Regions from separate parts of the Rhodococcus sp. 077-4 genome, predicted to be linked through region 3. Evidence: predicted binding sites of a transcription regulator. Region 3 holds the regulator's gene; each other region holds the start of a gene.
The links. Region 3 encodes LexA, which represses DNA repair genes until DNA is damaged. Its sites were predicted from a motif close to CGAACANNTGTTCG; they were not measured.
Positions count from the first base shown of each region.

Region 1: a site for LexA is predicted at 2,218-2,231, ahead of ACNEOT_RS11530 (error-prone DNA polymerase). Genes of this name have one in related genera too.
Region 2: a site for LexA is predicted at 2,653-2,666, ahead of ACNEOT_RS03255 (DUF222 domain-containing protein). Genes of this name have one in related genera too.

Region 1 covers NZ_JAJPWC010000002.1:488,771-494,634, reverse strand. Annotated here, with positions in the region: gene ACNEOT_RS11530 (error-prone DNA polymerase) at 1-2,183, opposite strand, end outside; gene ACNEOT_RS11525 (MMPL family transporter) at 2,324-4,453, shown strand; gene ACNEOT_RS11520 (SDR family oxidoreductase) at 4,488-5,864, shown strand, end outside.
Region 2 covers NZ_JAJPWC010000001.1:644,559-650,422, forward strand. Annotated here, with positions in the region: gene ACNEOT_RS03245 (response regulator transcription factor) at 1-332, opposite strand, end outside; gene ACNEOT_RS03250 (hypothetical protein) at 461-1,063, shown strand; gene ACNEOT_RS03255 (DUF222 domain-containing protein) at 1,136-2,638, opposite strand; gene ACNEOT_RS03260 (DinB family protein) at 2,990-3,610, opposite strand; gene ACNEOT_RS03265 (type II CAAX prenyl endopeptidase Rce1 family protein) at 3,589-4,332, opposite strand; gene ACNEOT_RS03270 (YhgE/Pip domain-containing protein) at 4,352-5,650, opposite strand; gene ACNEOT_RS03275 (TetR family transcriptional regulator) at 5,749-5,864, opposite strand, start outside.
Region 3 covers NZ_JAJPWC010000002.1:1,012,598-1,018,461, reverse strand. Annotated here, with positions in the region: gene hrpA (ATP-dependent RNA helicase HrpA) at 1-1,248, shown strand, start outside; gene nrdR (transcriptional regulator NrdR) at 1,261-1,725, opposite strand; gene ACNEOT_RS14050 (hypothetical protein) at 1,826-2,209, opposite strand; gene lexA (transcriptional repressor LexA) at 2,588-3,271, shown strand; gene ACNEOT_RS14040 (acyl-CoA dehydrogenase family protein) at 3,347-4,489, opposite strand; gene ACNEOT_RS14035 (uracil-xanthine permease family protein) at 4,639-5,864, opposite strand, start outside.

The sequences.
Region 1 (5,864 bases), 520 kb from region 3:
AAACCGGCCACATCGATGGCCATCTGCATCAGCTGCTCCTGGAACAACGGCACGCCGAGAGTTCGATCGAGCGCCTTCTTGAGGGACGGATGCTCGAAGATCACCGGTTCGAGTCCGTTGCGGCGCTTGATGTACGGGTGCACCGAACCGCCCTGGATCGGGCCGGGGCGGATCAGGGCTACCTCGACCACCAGGTCGTAGAAGTTTCTCGGCTTGAGCCGCGGCAGCGTGGCCATCTGCGCGCGGGACTCGACCTGGAACACCCCGACCGAATCGGCTCGTTGGAGCATCTCGTACACCTCGGGTTCGGACAGATCGATCGAGGAGAGTTCGATGTCGATGCCCTTGTGCTCGGCGATCAGGTCCATCATGTAGTGCAGCGCCGAGAGCATGCCGAGCCCGAGCATGTCGAACTTCACCAAACCCACTGCGGCACAATCGTCCTTGTCCCACTGGAGCACACTGCGGTTCTCCATCGTCGCCCATTCCACCGGACAGACGTCGGCGATCGGACGATCACAGATCACCATGCCGCCGGAGTGAATACCGAGGTGGCGCGGGAAGCCCTCGATCTGTCGCGCGAGTTCGAGGACGGACTCGGGAATTCCGTCACCTTCCTGATCACCGATTCCGGACCAGCGGGTGATCTGCTTGCTCCACGCGTCCTGCTGCCCCTGCGAAAAGCCGAGCGCACGTGCCATGTCTCGCACCGAGGACTTACCGCGATAGGTGATGACATTGGCCACCTGAGCGGCATGGGTGCGGCCGTACTTCGCGTAGACGTGCTGGATCGCCTCTTCCCGACGATCGGATTCGATGTCGATATCGATGTCGGGCGGCCCGTCACGTTCTGGTGCGAGAAACCGCTCGAACAGCAGCTTGTTGGCCACCGGATCCACATTGGTGATTCCGATGGCGAAGCAGACTGCGGAATTGGCTGCCGAACCTCTTCCCTGACACAGGATGTCGTGTGTCTTGCAGAAGTGGACGATGTCGTTGACCACCAGGAAGTAGCCGGGAAATTCGAGCCGCTCGATGATGTCCAGTTCGTACTCGAGCTGCGAGTACGCCGCTGGGTTCGCCGACTGGGGGCCGTACCGGCGGGCGGCTCCCTCGAACGTGAGGCGCCGCAGATAGCTGATTTCGGTGAATCCGTCGGGCACTTCGAACGGCGGCAGGCGCGGCGCGATCAGCTTCAGATCGAACGAGCACTCACGACCGAGCTCGACGGCACCGCGCACCGCGCCCGGATAGTGACGGAACAGTTCGGCCATTTCCGCCCCGGACCGCAGATGTTCGCCGCCGGTCGGGGCCAACCAACCGGCGGCGTCGTCCAAACTGCTCCGCGCGCGAACCGCGGCCATCGCCATGGCCAATCTCCTACTGCGTGGACCGGCGTAATGCGCGGCCGTGGTGGCGATCGTCGGAAGGCCGTACTGCCGAGCCAGCGTCGCGAGAGCGTCGTTGCGCTCGTCGTCGTCCGCGACGCCGTGCCGGGTGAGTTCGACGGTGACACGATCGGGTCCGAACCGATCGACGAGCATGCGCAACTCGGCTTCGGCCGCCTCAGGACCACCACGTGAAAGCGCCTGCCTCACATGCCCTTTTCGGCAACCGGTGAGAATCTGCCAATGCCCACCCGCCGATTCGGTGAGCTCGTCGATGTCGTACTGCGGCTTACCTTTGACCCCGCCTGCCAGATGCGCGGCCGCGATCCGACGCGAAAGGCGTCGATACCCTTCCTGGCCGCGGGCGAGTACGAGTAGATGAGTGCCGTCGGGATCGGTCGCCCCGGCTCGAGACCGTTGGGTGTCCAGCGAGAGTTCGGCACCGAACACGGTTCCGATGCCGAGAGCTCTGGCCGCCTCGGCGAAACGCACGACCCCATAGAAACCGTCGTGATCGGTGATCGCGATGGACTCGAGGCCGAGTCGTACCGCTTCCTCGACCATTTCCTCGGGCTGCGAGGCACCGTCGAGAAAGCTGAACGCCGAGTGCGCATGCAGTTCCGAATACGGCGTTGCCGGACGCACCGGCTCGTGGTGGCGAGGCCCCTCGTAGGCCTCTCGCTTCCGGGACCAGGCCGGGCTGTCGCCGCCGTCGCCCTCGGCCACAGGCTTGGGACGTCCGGACAGGACGCGCTCCATTTCCGACCAGGTGGGAGGTCCGTCGTTCCAACCCATCGAAATCACCTCCTCCACGCCGTCGCAATACCGTCGAACACTTGTTCTAATGAGAACACGAGGGTCCGACACGATCAACTACAGTCGAGTCGCCACTGACCCTTTTCACCGAATCCCTTTCACAGAGCCGGAGCACCGTCGTGACCCGTTGGGCCTCGTTCGTCGTATCGCACAAACGATGGGTACTCACAGCTGTCGTCGCGATCGTGGCCGTAGGCGGCGTGCTGGGGCTGGGTGTCTTCTCGAAACTGAGCGAAGGCGGCTACGCCGACGCAGGCAGCGAGTCGTCGGAGGTCGCGCGACTGGTGCAGGGCATCGGCCAACCGACACCCGACATCGTGGCGATCTACACCGCCCCCGAGGGCGAGACGATCGACGACATAGGACCCCGAGTGCAGGCGACGCTCGACCAATTCCGTAGTCGCTACACCCTCGGAAACGTGAACTCCTACTGGACCGCGGACCCGGTGACCAAGGAGTTCCTGGTCTCGAAAGACCGAACCAAAGCATTGGTGACGATCTCCCTCGGTGCGAAATCGGGAGTCACCTTCAACACGTTCGGCGAACTTCCGCCGCAACTCGAAGTACCCGGCATCGAATCGCAGTTCGCCGGCGCGTCTGTGGTGGGGGTCTCGCTCAGCGAAACCCTCGAAAGTGATCTGGTCCGCTCCGAGATGATCGCGGTTCCCATCACGTTGCTGCTGCTGATCTTCATCTTCGGCGGTGTGATCGCCGCAGCGGTCCCGGTGTTCGTCGGTATTCTGAGCGTGCTCAGCTCCCTGGCCATCCTGCGGGTGCTCACCGAGTTCACCGAAGTCAGCTCGTTCTCGATCAACGTCGCGTCACTGCTGGGACTTGGCCTGGCCATCGATTACGGATTGTTCATCGTCAGCAGGTTCCGCGAGGAACTACGCGGCGGGTCGACGACGATCGAGGCGACCGTCCGCACCGTGTCCACCGCCGGCCGCACCGTCGTCTTCTCGGGACTGCTGCTGATCTGCGCGTTCGCCGGCATGCTCGTCTTCCCGCAGGCAGTGATCCGATCCCTCGGGTTCGGAGCCATGGCTGCGGTGGCGAGTGCGGCCGTCCTGTCACTGACTGCGGTTCCGGCACTGCTTGCGATTCTCGGCCCGCGCATCAACTCCTGGACATGGTCGCGCACCGCGTCCGATCGCAGCGATGCACGCGCACACAAATTCTGGGGCGGCGTCGTCACCCGCGTGATGAAGCATCCGGGCTTCGTCGCTGCCGTCATCGTCGCCGGGTTGCTGATCATCGCCACCCCGATCCTCAAAGTCTCACTCGGAGAGGTCGACTACACGGCGTTGCCGAAGGACGACCCGGCGCGAATGGCATTCGAGACGCTCGGAAGCGACTTCGAGTCGACCGGCGACGGTGCCACCGTGGTGCTGCGCGGCCTGGACGGCGTCAAGCCTCAGGGTGCTCCCATCGCGGCACTGACCTCTGCCGTGGAATCCATTCCTGGCATCGCCCGAGCCGAATTCCTCGGCTCGAAGGACGATTTCGTGACGCTGCAGGCGTCCTACAGCGAACCGACCGACGGGATGAGCGAGGCAGAATCCCAATCCGACGCAGTGGCCGCACTGCGCTCGATCGCTCCTCCGGACGGGACCGAGATCCTCGTCGGCGGCGGGCGAGCGAATGTCGACGACGGTAATGCGGCGATCGCGAAGTGGCTGCCGGTGATGATCGCGATCATGGTCGTCTCGACGCTGGTGTTGCTGTTCCTTGCGTTCGGATCGATCGTGCTGCCGATCAAGGCGGTGCTCATGGCCGGACTGAGCCTGGCTGCCACGTTCGGCGCACTCACGTGGGTGTTCCAGGAAGGCCACGGCGCAGATTTGCTCGGCGTCACCCCCGGCCCACTCGAGTCGACGTTCGTAGTTCTCATTCTCGCGGTCATCTTCGGCTTGTCGACCGACTACGAAGTGTTTCTGATGTCGCGCATGGTCGAGGCTCGCGCGGGAGGAGCGAGCACCGAGGAAGCCGTGATCTTCGGCGCTCAACGCACCGGACGCATCGTCACCGCGGCCGCGTTGATTCTGATCGTCGTCACCGGGGCCTTCACGATCTCGGGCCTGTCGATCATGAAATTTCTCGGCTTCGGCGTCATTCTCGCCCTGATCATCGACGCGACCATCATCCGCATGTTGCTGGTTCCATCCCTGGTCAAACTCATGGGCGAGGGCAACTGGTGGGCACCGGCCTGGATGAAGAAAGTGCACGACAAGGCCGGTATCGGGCACTAGCACCGGATCTTACTGTGGAGTAAGGTCGGCTCGCATGGCGAACTACATCGTAACCGGCGGTACCGGGTTTCTCGGGAAGAACATCCTGCCCCGACTGCTGGAACGTGATGCCCTCGCTGCGATCCACGTGCTGGTGCGTCCGGGTTCGGTGGCTCGTCTCGAGCGACTGGCGGAGGAACTCGACGGCGGCGAACGGATTCACCCACTGGTCGGCGACCTCACCGACCCGGAGCTCGGACTCGGGGACGTGCCGGCCGACATCGACCACATCATCCACCTCGGGGCCGTCTACGACCTGACCGCCGGTGACGAGCAAACCCCGACCAATGTTGCCGGAACTGCCTCGGTGATCGCACTGGCCGAGAAGACCGGTGCCCGCCTGCACCACATCTCGTCGATCGCCGTTGCCGGTGACTACCGAGGAACGTTCTCCGAGAACGACTTCGACCTCGGGCAGGGATTCCCGACGGCCTATCACCGCACCAAGTTCGAGTCCGAGAAGCTGGTGCGCAACAGTGCTGCAGATTGGCGCGTGTACCGGCCCGCCGCGATCATCGGTCATTCCGAGACCGGTGCGATCGACAAGGTGGACGGCCCGTACTACTTCTTTCCGTTCTTCGCCGAACTCGCCAAGCTGCCCTCGGCCATACCCATCACCGTACCGAAGATGGGTGCCACCAACCTGGTTCCCGTCGACTACGTTGCGGACGCCATCGTCGAGCTGGTACATCGAGATACCGCTTCCGGCAGCGTGTTTCATCTGGTCAACCCGGCGCCCCAGTCGATGGCAGAGGTGTACGCCGCGTTCTCGTCGGCGGCAGGGTCTCGCGCCAGAATCGTCGACGTGCCCGGGGCACTGGTAGCCCCGGTCGTCTCGCCCAAGTCCAGAGCCGTACGCAAGCAGCGCGACGCTGCGCTTCGCGATCTCGGCGTGCCACCGGTGATGCTCGAACACCTGACCTTGCCCACTGTGTTCGAGTCGGCATCGACGCAGAAAGCGTTGCAGGGCAGCTCGATTACGCCACCTCCCCTGCGTACCTATGCCGATCGCGTGTGGACTCACTGGCGAGAGAACTTCGATCCCAAGCGCAACCGCCGAAACGACCCACGCGGCCCGATCTTCGGCCGTCATATCGTCATCACCGGTGGCTCCTCCGGAATCGGCCGGGCCAGTGCCGAGGCGGCCGCCCGAAAAGGCGCTGTAGTCATCCTGCTCGCGCGCGGTCAGGATCAGCTCGACGAGGTGGTCGCGGGCATCCGCGAATCCGGCGGCACCGCCTACGGCTATTCGTGCGACGTCACCGACAGCGAATCGGTGGACCAGACGGTGAAAACCGTACTGAGCGAACACGGTCACGTCGACATGCTGGTGAACAGCGCAGGTCGGTCCATCCGCCGCGCGCTCTATCGA
Region 2 (5,864 bases), on a different contig from region 3:
AGCTGAAACGGTTTGACGACGTAATCGTCTGCGCCGCTGCTCAGTCCGCGCAGGCGATCCGGCAGTTGGTCTTTCGCGGTGACCATAATGATTCCTGCATCGCTGCTCTGGCGGACGACGTCGATCAGCGCGAATCCGTCGCGCGCGCCGGGCAGCATGACATCGAGTATTACGACGTCCGGACGGAATCCGGCCATGACCGATTCGAAGTCATCGCCATCGGGGGACGCGGTGGCGACGAAGCCTGCGTCCTCGAACGACGCCACCAGGGCTTCTCGGATGGGTAGCGAATCCTCCACCACCATCACCCGGGGAGCGGAACTGTATGTCATGCCTCGATTGTCACCCACCAGCTGAAGTGATCCTGAAGATACGCCCGGCTTCAGGATCACTTCAGCTGGCGGCGGCAGGGTTGATGACAGGACCAAACGAACAACACAGATCCGAACGAGGAGTGAATGTGAACGATCAGACCCAGCCGATCCCCGCCGCATCGAACCCGGCCGAGCCTGCTGCTCCCCAGCAGAACAAGCCGAAGCGGTGGAAGGGACGCGTGCCCTTGGTGGCAACGGCAGCAGCGGGACTTGCAGTAGGGGCGCTCGTCGCGTCGGCAGTATTCGCAGCCACCGGCCCCGACGTCTCTCCCGGAGTGTCGACGGTGGCGTCGTCTTCAGCTCTCGGACAGCGAACCGACGGTGGTGGCGGGTCGGATGTGCCTGCCGTACCGGCAGCTCCGGGTACCGACGACGGATCGACGGTTCCCGCGGTACCGACCCCACCGTCACCTGCGGACGGCGCAACGCCGCCGGCGCCGGGTGACGGGGCAACTCCGCCGGCGCCCCCGGCAGGTGGTCCGGGTAAGGGCGGTGGCCCCGGTGGTGCCGCATGTGCTCCAGGTGGCGGCGCGACGCCTCCGGCTCCGCCTACCCCGGGTGCAGAAGGTGACGGTGCGACTCCTCCGACGCCGCCGGCACCCGCCGATGGTGCCACGCCTCCGGCTCCTCCGGTTCCGGCCGATGGTGTCACGCCTCCGGCTCCGCCTGCAGCTCCGTCCGGTTCCTGAACCGACCACTTCCAGCCCCGCACCGTCGTTTCGGTGCGGGGCTGGTGTCGTCTGTGGATGGTGTGGTCGGGCTCAGGCGATGTGGGGGCCTGCTCGCGCGTGGGATTGTCGGGGTTGTCGATAGGGATCCACTGTTGCCGGGGGTACGAACCAGGGGTGGTTGTCGGTGCCGATGAACACTTCCCAGTCACTGTGGTGAAGGAGTCGGTGGTGGAATCGGCAGAGTAGGACGAGGTTGTTCATGTCGGTGGGGCCGCCGTCGGCCCAGTGCCGAATGTGGTGCGCCTCTGTCCAGGATGCGGGTTTGCCGCAGCCGGGGAATGCGCAGGTGTGATCTCTCGCGATGAGGGCTTTGCGTTGTTTGGCGGTGACGGTGCGGGCGGTGCGGGCGAGGTTGATCGGGGAGCCGTTCTCGTCCATGACGATGGCCGTGAGGACACAGTCGCACGCCAACTGCCGAGAGGTGTTGCGAGACAGTGGCCCCATCCAGGGAAGCCAGCCCACGGTGGTGCCGTCACCGAACAGATCCCTGTACGCGCCACGATCGGCTGCGGCACCGCCGTCACCGTCACCGTCACCGTCACCGTCACCGTCATTGTCGGCGCCCGGCTCCGAAGCATCCGATTCGGCAGGGGTTCTCGAGCTGTCGGAGACGGAATGTCCATCCGCCTCGTTGGCCTCGTCGGGGTGGATCGGGTCTCCGGTGTTGATGTCGACCGCGTCCGCGCTGGTGTCGGTTTCTGTTGCAGTGCGCGAGTTTTCGTCGTCCGCGATATCGTCGTCGTCGTCGTCGTCGGCACTGTCGGCGCTGTCGCGGAGGTCGGTGAGGTCACGCAGGGTGATGTGCAGGTTCACATGCGGTCTCTCGCCGCCTTCGATGGGTCGATCACTCGAGGCGAGGTAGTGATCGAGGATGTGTCCGAGGGCGTCGGCGCGGCGTTTGGCGGGGGATCGTTCGTCGTGGGTTCCGTCGGCCGCTGGTTGGGGTTCGGTCAGTGGTGAGAGGGCGGTGAGGAGTTTTTCTCCGGTGACGGCGTCGAAGTCACCTTTCATGACCAGTCGCCCGTTCAGGGTTTTCGAGGCGAAGAGTTCGTTGCGGTCGGTGTCTTCGGCGGGTGGTTTCTTGCTGCCGTAGGTGTCGTGCAGGCGGGTGATCGCCGCGCGGAGTCTGCTGGTACGTGCTTCGGGTCCGGTAGCGGCGTCGATCATGGCTTTACGGGCGATGTCTTGTCCTGCTTGCGGGAGGTTCTTCGGGGGTGTTTCGGCGAAGGTGAGGATGAGGGCGGCGTGGTCGACGGACATGACGCCGGTGTTGACGGCGTCGGCGATGTCGGGGAAGTCCTTCAATCCGCGGGCGAGGGCGACGATCTTGTTGGCTTTGCTGGGGCTGAGCAGGGTGGTGGAGGTCAGCCAGCCTGCAGGGCCGGGGAAGCCGAGCTTCTCTCGGGAGACGCGGGTGTCGATTTCGGCGACGAGAGCAATACGTCGGGCTTCGAGGAGTTGAATCTGGTGGGAGACCGCGGCGGCGTCGGCGAGGAGTTCACTATCGCTCAGTTGCCAGATCGCTGCGGTCATGGGACCTAGTGTATCGAACATGCGTTCGACTGACAACCATAGTTTAACCGAAAACTATTGCCTTGCATAAGGATTCGTGAATTCAATGCTGTCGGTGCCCTGTGGTATCAGCTCGTCGCGCAGTCGTACCCGTACGATCTATCGCCCTTGCGGCTTACCCACACGCCTTCCGGCGGTCGATCACCGAAGCCGGCGTCGTCGTACGGCCTGCTCCAGACCTCGGACTCTGTGGCATGACAGACCGCCCATCCGTGGTCGGGGAGGCGTCGGCAGAAGAAGTCCGCATCGACTCTTCGGTAGGGCGGGAATCCATGGGAGTCGGCATCTCGAACGAACTGGTATGTCAGGCCGTCAGTCCGTCGGACGAACTTCATCAGCCTCTCGCGCAACGGTTTCCAGCTCGGCTCGATACGTGGCCCACCACGCGGCGTCCCCGTCGGCCATGTTTTCGTTGCCCAAGCGCAGTCCGACGGAGTCGTCGATGAGCTCGCGCACAATGTCTGCATGTCCGGCATGTCGACTCGTCTCGATAGCCATGTGGACCAGCACGCGGTGCAGCGTGACTTCCTGCTTCTCGAAGGGCCAGTGCAGTACACGTCCGACGGATTCGAGGTCGTTCGACTCGATGGTCTTGTCGGAATGGATCCAGGCCGTGCGGTACAGGTCGACGATGAACTCGGATGATTCGTCGGCAGCGGCCCACATGTCCGAGTTCAGTCGCGCCTCGGCCGATTTCGTGATGTCGGGGAAGGGTGCCGGGAATTCACGGCCGAAGGTCAGCCCGAAGTAGCCGTATTCGACGATCGCCAGGTGCTTGATCAAGCCCAGCAGGTTCGTGCCCGTGGGCGTAAGGGGGCGACGCTTCTGGTATTCGGTGAGGCCGTCGAGTTTCCACAGCATGGTTCCGCGCGCGAGTCGAAGATACTGCCAGAGCTCGTCTTTCACTGTCGTCAGCTCACCGATGCGTGCCATACGAGAGCGGCAGCCAGTGCGCCGAGTCCATTCAACGACCAGTGCAGGGCGATGGGCGCGATCAGACTGCCGCTACGGCTGCGTAGCCACGTGAAGACGACACCTGCCGCTGCGGTCGCCAGCACGGCGAGCGCGATGCCGACGATCTGACCGAACAGTCCGCCGCCGAGAAATCCGCTGAGCCCCACGTTGCCCGCCGTCAATCCGAGCGAGGACGCGATGTGCCACAGACCGAACAGCAGGGACCCTGCGGCGAACACGCCCCGCGCACCGTAGATGCGGCCCAGTGTTCCGTGCAGTACCCCACGGAACGCGAGTTCTTCCGGGATGACGGTCTGGAGCGGAATGACGACCATCGACGCGACGACGGCGGCGGAGACGGTTGCGTATCGATCGGCCATGAAGAAGGGGCGGGTGAGGGGGAGCAGTGCACCGATCGCGACCACGGTGAGGACGATTCCGACGGCTCCCAGCGCGTAGAGCGAACCCGTCTTCCAATGCTTGGGTGAGAGTCCCAGTTCGGCCCACCCCAAACCGCGGCGGTTCGACAGGACGACCAGCAGAACGGCGGCGATCGGCACTGTCGCGATGCTGGCCCATGCCGTCGTGAAGTGGGCGATGAGGTTGGTCCCGACGAGCACGAGGACGACGATGGCGACGTCGAGGTAAGCGTGGAATGTACGTCTTATTGCCACGCTCCCGGCCGGATTCACAGCAAGCATTGGATCGAGTGTACCGGCGTCAGCTGTGAGCGACGGGTGAATCGAGGCCTCGATCGAGGCCCTTGCGGTCGTAGATGCTGGTGAAGACCACACCGAACACGAGCCCGATGAGCAACCCGAGGGACGTCATACCCACCGAGTGGAGCAGGCCCGCGTCGGGTGAGGCGTTGAAATAGAGGATCGAGCGAGTGCCGAGAAAGATCTGGTGCATCGGCTCGAACTGTGCGAGCCAGGTGAAGACCGGCGGGCTGGCTTCGAGGGGAATGGTGCCGCCCGAGGACGGCAACGCCAGGATGATGAACACGATCAGATTGATCAGCAAACCGGCCGTGCCGAACGCCGACATCACCGCCAGCGCCGTGACACCGACCGCGGTGATCGCGAACGCGCCGTACATCCACAGCGTCCAGGCGTGGGTGATGGGCATGTCGAGCAGATGACTGATCAGCAGGTAGAGGCCCGACACCAGCAGGGCCAGAACGAACATCACGAGCCATTTCACGAGCAGGGTCTGGAAGCGGCTGATCAGCGTGGGTCCGCGATGGATGTACTTGGGGCCGATTTCGGTCGGTGTGAATCCGAGTAGTCCGTCGACGAGTGCGCTGACGATGGTCGCGCCGGTGAATCCGGCCAGCACGAGCAACAGCGCGTAGTAGAACGCAGACAGGCCACCGCCGGTGCCGTCGGGCAATGGATCATGTTGAGCAACAATGACATCGATCGGCTGCGCGAGAGTGAGTGCGCTCGCACCGGCGATCGGGGTATCGCCGAGCTGCTGGCGCACCTGTTCGGTGATCTGTTGTCCGACAGTCTGGTTGACCGACTCGAATGCCGGTGTGGCCACTCCCGTTACCAGTGACATCCCGAAGCTGCCCGCCCGAGGGTTGGTGTAGACGGTGATGATCGGCCTCTCCACGTCACCGGGAATCACACTCGCCTGCGCCAGGATTCCCATTCTTTTGGTGAAATCGCTGGGGATGACGATGGAGCCGTATACCTCCGCCGTCGACAGCAGCGATTCGGCCTGCGCCGGGCCGACTTCCCGGAAATCGACCTTCTCGGAATCGACGTTCTGCAGCAGACCCGCCACGATGTCGTTGCCGATGTTGCGTTGCTCGCCGGCGAGGGTGTCGCCCTCGTCCTGGTTGACGATCGCGATGGGCAGGTCGTGCAAATTGCCCCGGGGGTCGAGAACGCCGCCGAGATACAGCGCCGCGAGAAACGACATCAACGCCGAGACCACCAGGATGGGCGCGAGCCAGAAACGCGGCGAACGAAGGACGTCGGCCATCGACCGGGGGGTTCTGTCGGAGGTCACCGGATCAGTGTCGCAAGTTCGGCTCCCATGTGCGCGGTAGTTCGACCCCTGCTACGAGACCGGAGTGGAGCCTGCGGAACGACCGCAGGCCCCGCCGCTCACATGCGAGACCGGCAGAACGCCCGCCCGACGGTGGCAGCGAGGGCGGCTTTCCTTCGGTCGTGGTCGATGTCTGGTTCATTGCGGTCGGCGGTATGAATGATCGCCGCCTGCG
Region 3 (5,864 bases):
GCCCAGGTACAACCGGTCGGATTCGACTGGCTGGTCCCGGGGATGCGTGGTGAGTTGGTGACCGCATTGATCAAGACGCTGCCGAAAGCGTTGCGTCGCCACGTCGTTCCGGCCCCCGACTTCGCGGCCGCCGCACTGGCGGTGATGAAGCCGCGTGCGGAAACTCTGGTCACGGCTTTGGCACGCGAACTCTCCCGGGCTGCGCAATGCCACATCACGGCCAAGGATTTCGACACCGCGGCGCTGCCCGAGCATCTGAAGATGACGTTCGCGGCGCTCGACCCGTCGGGAAAGGTGTTGGGCAGCAACAAGGATCTGACTGCTCTTCGCACGGGCCTGTCCGGCGAGGTCGGCCGTCAGGTCGCGAACGCGGTCGGCGATGCGGAGCGCGCACCATCGCTGGCCTGGACCTCGGGCACATTGGGTCGGTTGGAATCGACGGTCACCAGAGAGGTCGGTGGACAGAAGGTCACCGGCTACCCGGCATTGGTACCCGAGGGACCGGGCGTAGCGGTGCGAGTTCTCAGCACGCCCGCCCAGCAACGAGCTGCGATGCGTTCGGGAACCAGAGCACTGTTGCTGTCGACGGCTCCGAAGGGAACCAAAGCCCTGCTGGCCGGCCTACCGACGGCGGAACGTCTTGCGCTGAGCCAGAATCCGTACGGCGGAGTCGATGCACTGCTCGAGGAATGCCGGGTTCTGGCGGTCGAGGAGGCAATGGATGCGCACGGTGGGCCGGTTCGCGATCCGGAGGCTTTCGACAAGCTCAGGACCGAGGTCAACGCCGAGGTTCCTCGACGGACCGCCGCGGTGCTCGCCCTGGTTCGCCCGGTACTGACCGCTGCGCTGGCGTTGTCTGCGCAACTTCAAGCCTCCTCCGGGGAGCCGGCCGACGATGTTCGAGAACAGCTCGACGGGTTGATCTTTCGCGGGTTCGTCACCGAGTTCGGTTCTCGCCGGTTGGCGGACCTTCCGCGGTATCTCGCTGCGGCAACCAAACGGCTCGCGACGCTGCCGAGCAGTGCGGGCCGCGACGCCGCGGCGATGGACGTACTCGATCGCGTCTACGCCTCGTACGGGCGGCTGTTGGATTCGCTCCCGGAGAGCAGAAAGAACAGTTCCGGGGTGCAGGAACTGTTCTGGATGATCGAGGAGTTGCGAGTCGGACTGTTCGCCCAAGGGATTCGCACGGCGTATCCGGTCTCGGAGAAGCGCATCGAGAAAGCGATCTCGGATCAGTCTCGTTGACCCGTGCTGCCGTCAGTCGACGTCGGCGGACTCTCGATGCTTGCGAAGTTCGTGGATTTCCTTCTCGAAGTCCTCGGCCGAGCTGAACGAGCGATAGACGGAGGCGAAGCGCAGGTAGGCCACCTCGTCGAGATCGCGAAGGGGCCCGAGAATCGCCAAACCCACCTCGTTGCTGGGGATCTCTGCGGAACCGGCGGCGCGAATGGTGTCTTCGACCTGTTGAGCCAAGAGGTTCAAAGCGTCGTTGTCGACATCTCTGCCCTGGCAGGCGCGTCGAACACCCTTGACGACCTTGTCGCGGCTGAACGGCTCGGTCACGCCGCTACGCTTCACGACGGCCAGCACTGCAGCCTCGACGGTGGTGAATCGACGACCGCACTCCGGGCAGGAGCGACGACGCCGTATTGCCTGCCCCTCGTCCATCTCACGCGAGTCGACCACGCGTGAGTCGGGATGCCTGCAGAACGGGCAATGCATGAGGAAGCCTCCGTCGTATCCAACGCTCCGACGACGAGCACGCGCATCGGGGCAGTCAGTCGAGGATACTCAGTCTTCCCGGACGCGAGGGGGCCGGTGGTCATCTGCCGGGCGCATACTCGACGACTGCTCCGTCGTGTACTTCGACCACACCGGCCGGCTGCGCGCCCGACTCGGCTGCAGTGGCCCGCAGGTTCGCGATGCCGATCAGTCCCCCTGCGACGACCAGGACCGCCAACATCGACAGCACCAGCGATCGCATGCGAACCGGCTGACCCGCGAAGTGCGCAGAAGTCCGGTCGAACTCGAGATCGGCCTGCTCACGATCGGTGACATCCGTCCACGACGGGTCCAGGACGGGCAGGCACGGGCCGGACGGCGCGGCGACGCCGTGCACCGCCGGACGCGCCCGGCGGCGGCGCTCGACGACGGTGGACCGTGAACGGACGGCGGTGGCGGTGGGGCGATCGGTGATGATGGTCATCGGAACCTCGTCTTCACTCGTTGGATCGATTGTTCGATCAGGCGTTCGATGGACGCTTGTTCGAAGTTCTATCACGAGCCTCCGACAAAGTCTGTAGAAAACGCGACACGAGTCGAACAGATGTTTGATTCAACAGCTGATACACGCTAGATTCGTGTCAGAAACCACACGCCACACGAGTCGACACCATCAACTCCAGTCCGCGCAGACCGACCACGCAGACCGGATCCAGAACTTCAGCAGGAGGCCGACAGCATGAAGGACGAGACCTCGACGAGGTCGACCACGCGAACCACGGGTCCCAAGACGACCGGCGCCAAGGCCACCGCTACCAAGGCCGCCGCAGGAAAGCCGGCCGCAGAGCCGACATCCAAGGCCATGGAGGTCGGAACCGATATCAGTGCGGGTCTGACCGAGCGGCAGCGCAAGGTGCTCGAGGTCATTCGCGCCTCGGTCACCGAGCGCGGCTACCCGCCGAGCATTCGTGAGATCGGCGATGCGGTCGGTCTGACGTCGACCTCGTCGGTTGCTCATCAACTTCGCACCCTCGAACGCAAGGGGTTCCTGCGCCGGGACGCCAACCGCCCCCGCGCCGTCGACGTGCGTGGGCTGGACGAGGTGCAGGCCGATCAGGCTGCCGCCGCCGTAGACGGTTCCGCGGCGTCCGACGAACAGGATCGCCTGCCGACCCCGACGTTCGTGCCCGTTCTGGGACGTATCGCCGCAGGCGGTCCCATTCTTGCCGAAGAGGCCGTCGAGGACGTGTTCCCGCTCCCACGCGAATTGGTGGGGCAGGGTTCGCTCTTCCTGCTCAAGGTCGTCGGCGAGTCGATGATCGAGGCGGCCATCTGCGACGGCGACTGGGTGGTGGTTCGCCAGCAGTCCGTGGCCGACAACGGCGACATCGTGGCTGCGATGATCGACGGCGAGGCCACCGTCAAGACGTTCAAGCGGTCCAAGGGTGAAGTGTGGCTGCTGCCGCACAATCCCCTGTTCGAGCCGATTCCAGGCAACAACGCCGCAATCCTCGGCAAAGTCGTCACCGTGATGCGCAAGCTGTAGGGATCGTCACCGTAGTGACACGAGAAGGGCCGCAGCACATGTGCTGCGGCCCTTCGCGTGCATCGGATCAGCGGATCACAGATTCAATCCGCGGCCGATGATCTCCTTCATGATCTCGGTGGTCCCGCCGTAGATGGTTTGGACGCGAGAGTCCATGTAGGCCTTGGCGATCGGGTATTCCTTCATGTAGCCGTAACCGCCGTGCAGCTGCAGGCACCGGTCGATCAGCTTGACCTGATTCTCGGTGGTCCACCACTTCGCCATCGCGGCTTCCTGGACGGACAACGTCCCTGCATTGAGCAGTTCGATGAACTTGTCCACCATGATGCGGGTGGCGGTGGTCTCGGTTGCCAACTCCGCCAACACGAATCGGGTGTTCTGGAACTTGCCGATCGACTTTCCGAAAGCCTTGCGATCGCGGCAGTACTGAATCGTCATCTCCAGCGCCGACTCCATCGCGGCTGCCGCGACGACGGCGATCGACAGGCGTTCCTGGGGCAGATTCTGCATGAGGTAGATGAACCCCATGCCTTCTTCGCCGAGGAGGTTGGCGGCGGGCACGCGAACGTCGGTGAAGCTGAGTTCGGCGGTGTCCTGTGCCTTCATGCCGATCTTGTCGAGGTTGCGACCGCGTTCGAATCCGGGCATGTCGCGTTCGACGACCAGCAGGCTGAAGCCCTGTGCGCCCTTCTCCGGGTCGGTGCAGGCCACGACAATGATCAGATCTGCGTTGATTCCGTTGGTGATGAAGGTCTTCGAGCCGTTGAGCACCCAGTCGTCGCCGTCGCGGACGGCCTTGGTCTTGATGCCCTGCAGGTCGCTGCCCGTGCCGGGTTCGGTCATGGCGATTGCGGTGATCAGCTCACCGGAACAGAATCCGGGCAGCCAGCGCTGCTTCTGCTCGTCGTTCGCCAGCTCGATCAGATACGGCGCGACGACGTCGTTGTGCAGTGTGAAGCCGATGCCGCTGTACCCACCGCGGGTGGTTTCCTCGGTGACGATGGCGTTGTAGCGGAAGTCCTTGACTCCGCCGCCGCCGAACTCCTCGGGTGCTGCCGTTCCGAGGAAGCCCTGCTTACCGGCCTCGACCCAGACGCCGCGGTCGACGATGTTCTGCTCTTCCCACTTGGCGTGGTTCGGTGCTACGTGCTGGTCGAGAAATTTCCGGTACGACTCCCGGAACAGCTCGTGCTCGGGCTCGAAAAGTGTGCGTTCCACGAATGTCTCCTTGCTCGGTGCATACCGACGTCGACCAGGTGAAACTCCAAGCGGATCACGGTCGTCGGCACGACTGACGTCACGTAGGCAACACTACGTCCGCGGTGTCGAGCCGGTCGATGACCAAAACGCGCGCGATCCGTGACCCACTAGCGGCCCCGGTTGCCCGCAGTTCTCGCGAGCGCCGAGACGATCGGGTAGCCGAGGAGAATTCCGACGGAGCCCCAGGCGATACCGCCGAGTTCGACCGATCCGATCGACAACGTCAAATCCCCGATCCCGGCGACGAGCGCCGCAGCGACCACGGTGAGGTTGACCGGATCGGTGAAGTCGACCTTCGCATCGGTCCAGATGCGCACGCCGAGCAGTCCGATGAGCCCGTACAGAACGAGAGTCGCTCCCCCGATGACGCCGTCGGGAACCGTGAAGATGAGGGCACCGAACTTGGGCGAGAACGCGAGCACAATCGCGGTGATCGACGCGACCCAGTACGCGGCGGTCGAGTAGACACGCGTGGCTGCCATGACGCCGATGTTCTCCGCGTAGGTGGTGGTTCCGGAGCCACCACCGGCTCCGGCCAGTGTGGTCGCCAACCCGTCGGCGATCAGAGCGTCCCCGGCCACGTCATCCAAGTTCTTCCCGGTCATCGCGGCGACGGCCTTGACGTGCCCCACGTTCTCGGCGACGAGGACGATCACCACCGGCAGCGCCACCAGGATCACCGACAGCTCGAAGGACGGGCCACGGAACTCGGGCAGACCGATCCAGCTCGCCGCGCTCAGGGCGTCGAGACGCGGTTGCGCGATTCCCCCGGTGACTGCGGCGAACACCCAGCCCACGACGACACCGAGCAGGATTCCCAGTCGGCCCACCAGCCCTGGCCCGACGGCCGTGGCCAGCAGAATCGCGACCAGGGTGACCGCGGCGACGAGCGGCTGCGCCTCGAACGACGTGGTAGCGGCCGGTGCCAGGTTCAGCCCGATCAGCACGACGACGGCTCCGGTCACCACGGGCGGCATTGCCGCGTCGAGCACCCGTTGGCCGGCGAACTTCACGACGAGGCCGATGAGCGCCAGCACGACACCGACGCAGAGAACAGCACCGAGTTGCGCGGCGGGGCCGTCGGCTGCGGTGGCACCGAGCGGGGCGAGGAAAGCGAAGGACGAACCCAGGTAGCTGGGAATGCGCCCCCTGGTGATGAGCAGGAACAACGCTGTTCCGATACCCGAGAACAACAGCGTGGTCGATACCGGGAACCCGGTGATCGTCGGAACCAGCAGTGTGGCACCGAACATCGCGACGACGTGCTGCATTCCGATACCGATGGTGCGTGGCCACGTGAGCCGTTCGTCCGGCGAGACCACCGCCCCGGCCT